One region of the Arthrobacter sp. 05T47 genome, then DNA from elsewhere that is predicted to be linked to it. Evidence: riboswitches for the same ligand, from Rfam matches in the RefSeq annotation. Region 1 holds a riboswitch; the other holds the start of a gene.

Region 1 (2,387 bases):
TGATGACATGGTAGGCGTCCTCATCGGCTGCAGTTTCACCTTCGAAGCCGCGCTTGCCAGCGCGGGCGTCCCGCTCCGGCACACCGAAACCGGCCGCAACGTCCCCATGTACCGCACGAACATCGAGTGCACCCCTGCCGGCCGAATCCACGGGCCGATGGTGGTCTCCATGCGCCCGATGCCGCCCGAACTGGTCCAAACGGCCATCAGGGTGACGTCGGAAGTACCTAAGGTTCACGGCAGCCCGGTTCACGTCGGGACGCCCGGGGACCTCGGCATTGCCGACATCAACCTCCCCGACTTCGGCGACGCGGTGGAGATCCGGCCGGGAGAAGTGCCGGTTTTCTGGGCCTGCGGCGTGACGCCGCAGAGCGCAGTGATGGCATCAAGGCCCGCCTTCGCCATCAGCCACGCCCCCGGACACATGTTCATCACTGATGTTCCCGAAAGCACCTACCGGGAACGGACAGGAGCGTCATCGTGAAGAAGAGATTTCCCGTAGCCGAGAAACGGGCACGCAGGATCGTCAAACTCTCAGCGCCGCGGCGGCAAGCCACGGGCACCCACTGCGAACTGACCGGAGTCTGGCAGAGCCCGGCCGGAGCGAGCATCTCGATGCACGAGGGCCAGCTCCTCCCGAGTGATGCCGGCCGGCCGTGTGTCTGGACGTACGCAGGCCAGCCGGCCAGCAAGGCCGATTCCGCAGGTGCCCGGTGGGCGGCTCCGGAGTATCACAGACTGTAAGGGCACCAAACGGGAAGCGGACGACGGCGGGACTTCCCGCCGTCGTCCGCTTCCGGCGACTCCGGTGCCGTGCCATACCTCCAAGGCTCGGCATTCGGCCTCCACGAACCTCCCCGGCCGGCGGACTAGTTGGCCTAGCCTCGCGGACGCGGACCGGCTTGCGGTTGTTATCGTCAAACAACGCGTCATACGGACCCACCTCTTGCAACCGGCCCCCGCAACAAGTAACGTGTGAGCCGTGTCACCCACCAGTGGCACAGCTTATGATCTGCGGCGGGAGAGTCCTGCCGGTACGTTCAGCAGGCGCCGTAGGAGCAAATCCTCCCCAGGAATCTCTCAGGCCCACGTACCGCCGCGGCAAGGCAACTCTGGAAAGCAGTCCGGGAAACCGGGCTCACCGACGGTGCAAGTGGCGCCTGCTAACAGCAGGCAACGCGGAAACTCTCAGGTCCAATACAGAGCGGGGAGGAACCCGAATCATCGTGGCACTATGTGCCACCTGAATTATGGAGTTCCTCATGACGATTCAGTCGTCCCCGTCCACGTTCGCAGACCGCCATATCGGTGCGCGCCGCCAAACAGACATCGACACCATGCTCAAGGCCGTCGGCTACGACAGCGTAGACGGCCTCGTAGACAATGCACTCCCCGCTTCCATTCGCCAGGAAAAGCCGCTCAGCCTGGACAGCGCCCTCAGCGAAGTTGAGGTGCTGGCCGAACTGCGCAAGCTGGCTTCCAAGAACAAGACCGCCGTGCAGATGATCGGCCAGGGCTATTACGACACCGTCACGCCGCCGGTCATCCGCCGCAACATCCTCGAGGCCCCCGCCTGGTACACGGCCTACACGCCCTACCAGCCGGAGATCTCCCAGGGCCGGCTCGAGGCACTGCTGAACTTCCAGACCATGGTCCAGGACCTCACCGCGCTGCCGGTCGCCAATGCGTCCCTCCTCGACGAGGCCACCGCCGTCGCCGAAGCCGTGCTCCTGATGCGCAGGGCAAATAAGTCCGCAGGACAGAACGCAGGTGCCCGCGACGGCAAGACCGTCCTCGACGCCGACTGCCTCCCGCAGACCATCGCCATTGTGCGGGGCCGCGCCGACGCATTGGGCTTCGAGGTCGAGGTCGCCGACCTCTCCCAGGGACTGCCCGCCGGCGACATCAACGGCGTCGTCCTGCAGCAGCCGGGCGTTTCCGGCCGGGTGTGGGACCAGTCCGCCGTGATCGCAGAGGCCAAAGGCCGCGGCGCCCTGGTCACCGTGGCAGCGGACCTTCTGGCCCTGACCTTGATCACCCCTCCGGGCGAGCAGGGCGCGGACATCGCCGTCGGCTCCACGCAGCGCCTGGGCGTGCCGCTGTTCTTCGGCGGCCCGCACGCGGCCTACATGGCGGTGCGCGAAGGCATGGAACGCACGCTTCCCGGCCGAATTGTTGGCGTCTCCAAGGACAACGCGGGCGTCCCCGCCTACCGTCTGGCCCTGCAGACCCGTGAGCAGCACATCCGCCGTGAGAAGGCCACCTCCAACATCTGCACCGCCCAGGCGCTGCTGGCCATCGTCTCCTCGATGTACGCCGTCTACCACGGTCCCGAGGGCCTGAAGGCCATCGCCCAGACCGTCCACAACAACGCCCGTGCCCTCGCC
Region 2 (2,387 bases), on a different contig from region 1:
CGCCTTCGAATCCCTGCTCATCGAAGTCGGTGAACGCGCCGCGACGCTGGACGCCGTCGCGCGCCGGGCCGGAGTCTCCAAGGGGGGCCTGCTCTACCACTTCCCGACCAAGGAGGCGATGATCGCGGTCCTGCTCGAGCGACTGGACGGGCACCTCGCTGCCGATGTCGCCGCCATGGCTGAGGCCCCCGAGGGTGCGGCGGTGTACTTCATCAAGTCCTCGGTGTGGGCGGACACCCCCATGGACCGGGTGTTCGTCGCGGCCACGAGGCTCGCCGAGGTGGCGCACCAGGAGACCCTCCGCCGCTTCGCCGCCGCCCAGGCGAACTGGCTGGAACTGCTGGCTGCCGACGTCGGGCCCGCCATGGCGAAAGCCGTCCTGTACATGGGGGACGGGCTGTACTTCAACGCCATGCTGGGCCGGGGGCCGGGCGGGCAGCCGCCGGAAGTCAGTGACGACGTCGAGAGCCTCCTGGCCGCCGTCGAGAAGCTGCGCCGCTGACGGCCGCCGAGACCCGCCCGTCGAATACGCCGGAAGCCTGCGACTACGCCGGAACGAAGCGGCGTCCCCGCACGCCTGCGGCGAACTCGCGTGGCCGGACCTGTAACTTGGGGCCGCCGCCGGGAGGGAGTTTGCGGACGCGCGCCCGGCATAGGACAATGAGTGCTGTGACTGTTGTCACCCCAAATTGAATACGCCTTTGATCTGCGGCGGGAGAGTCCTGCAAGTAGGTACAAGCAGGCGCCGTAGGAGCAAATCCTCCCCAGGAATCTCTCAGGCCCATGTACCGCCGCGGCAAGGCATCTCTGGAAAGTAGCASGTGCGTCCCTAGCGCGCTGTGCTCACCGACGGTGCAAGCGGAGCCCCMCATYMSGGCTGCGCGGAAACTCTCAGGTCCAATACAGAGCGGGGAGGAACCCGAATCAATGTGGCGTACCSTGCGCCGCCTGAGTTATGGAGTTCCTTGTGACTGTTACCCCAGCCTCCACGTCCTTCGTTGACCGGCACATCGGCGCCCGCCGCCAGGCCGACGTCGACGCCATGCTGAAGGCTGTCGGCTACGACACCGTCGACGCCCTGGTGGACACCGCCGTTCCGAAGGACATCCGCCAGGACTCCGACCTCGCGCTCGACGCAGCCCTCAGCGAAGTGGAAGTCCTCGCCGAACTGCGCAAGCTGGCCGCGAAAAACAAGACCGCCGTGCAGATGATCGGGCAGGGCTACTACGACACCCTCACCCCGCCGGTAATCCGCCGCAACATCCTCGAAGCCCCGGCCTGGTACACCGCCTACACGCCCTACCAGCCGGAAATCTCCCAGGGCCGGCTCGAGGCGCTGCTGAACTTCCAGACCATGGTCCAGGACCTCGTCGGGCTGCCGATCGCCAACGCCTCGCTGCTGGACGAAGCCACCGCCGTCGCCGAGGCCGTGCTGATGATGCGCCGCGCGAACAAGAACAAGGCCGCCCACGACGGCAAGACCGTCTTGGACGCCGACTGCCTCCCGCAGACCATCGCGATCGTCAAGGGCCGCGCCGAGGCCCTCGGCTTCGAGGTCGAGGTTGCCGACCTCTCCAGGGGCCTGCCCGAGGGCGTCATCAACGGCGTCGTCCTGCAGCAGCCCGGCGTCTCCGGCCGCGTGTTCGACCACACCGCCGTGATCGCCGAAGCCAAGGAACGCGGCGCCCTCGTCACCGTCGCGGCCGACCTCCTCTCCCTGACCCTCATCACGTCCCCGGGCGAACAGGGCGCCGACATCGCCGTCGGCTCCGCCCAGCGCTTCGGCGTGCCGCTGTTCTTCGGCGGCCCGCACGCGGCCTACATGGCGGTCCAGAAGGGGCTCGAACGCTCCATGCCCGGCCGCCTCGTCGGCGTCTCCAAGGACAACGCGGGCGTCCCCGCCTACCGCCTGGCCCTGCAAACCCGCGAGCAGCACATCCGCCGGGAGAAGGCCACCTCGAACATCTGCACCGCCCAGGCGCTGCTGGCCATCGTGGCATCCTTCTACGCCGTCTACCACGGCCCCGACGGGCTGAAGGCAATCGCCCAGACCGTCCACGGCCACGCCAGGACCATCGCAGCCTCCCTGAAGACCGCCGGCTTCGACGTGCTGCACACCTCCTTCTTCGACACCATCACCGTCTCCGTGCCGGGCCGGGCAGCAGAGATCATCGCGGCCGCCGACGCCAAGGGCGTCAACCTGCGCGCCATCGACGCCGACACCGTCGGCATCTCCGCCGATGAGGCCACGACGGCGGCCATCGTCGCCGACGTCGTCGCCGCCTTCGGGGCCAGCGTCGTTGACGCAGCAGACTCCTCCTTCGGCCTGGACACCGCCGTCGAACGGACCTCCGACTACCTGCAGCACCCGGTGTTCAACACCCACC

What was found. A riboswitch is a leader RNA that binds a small molecule or an ion and turns the genes downstream of it on or off. The one in region 1 is predicted to bind glycine.
Region 2: it holds a riboswitch for glycine, as region 1 does, so the genes downstream of both, gcvP (aminomethyl-transferring glycine dehydrogenase) here and gcvP (aminomethyl-transferring glycine dehydrogenase) in region 1, are expected to answer to the same signal.

What each region holds. Positions count from the first base shown of each region.
Region 1 covers NZ_JBFTKG010000043.1:4,535-6,921, reverse strand. Annotated here, with positions in the region: gene AC1DEY_RS20390 (putative hydro-lyase) at 1-484, shown strand, start outside; glycine riboswitch at 1,009-1,106, shown strand; glycine riboswitch at 1,108-1,213, shown strand; gene gcvP (aminomethyl-transferring glycine dehydrogenase) at 1,251-2,387, shown strand, end outside.
Region 2 covers NZ_JBFTKG010000024.1:65,448-67,834, forward strand. Annotated here, with positions in the region: gene AC1DEY_RS16135 (TetR/AcrR family transcriptional regulator) at 1-502, shown strand, start outside; glycine riboswitch at 703-801, shown strand; glycine riboswitch at 803-916, shown strand; gene gcvP (aminomethyl-transferring glycine dehydrogenase) at 956-2,387, shown strand, end outside.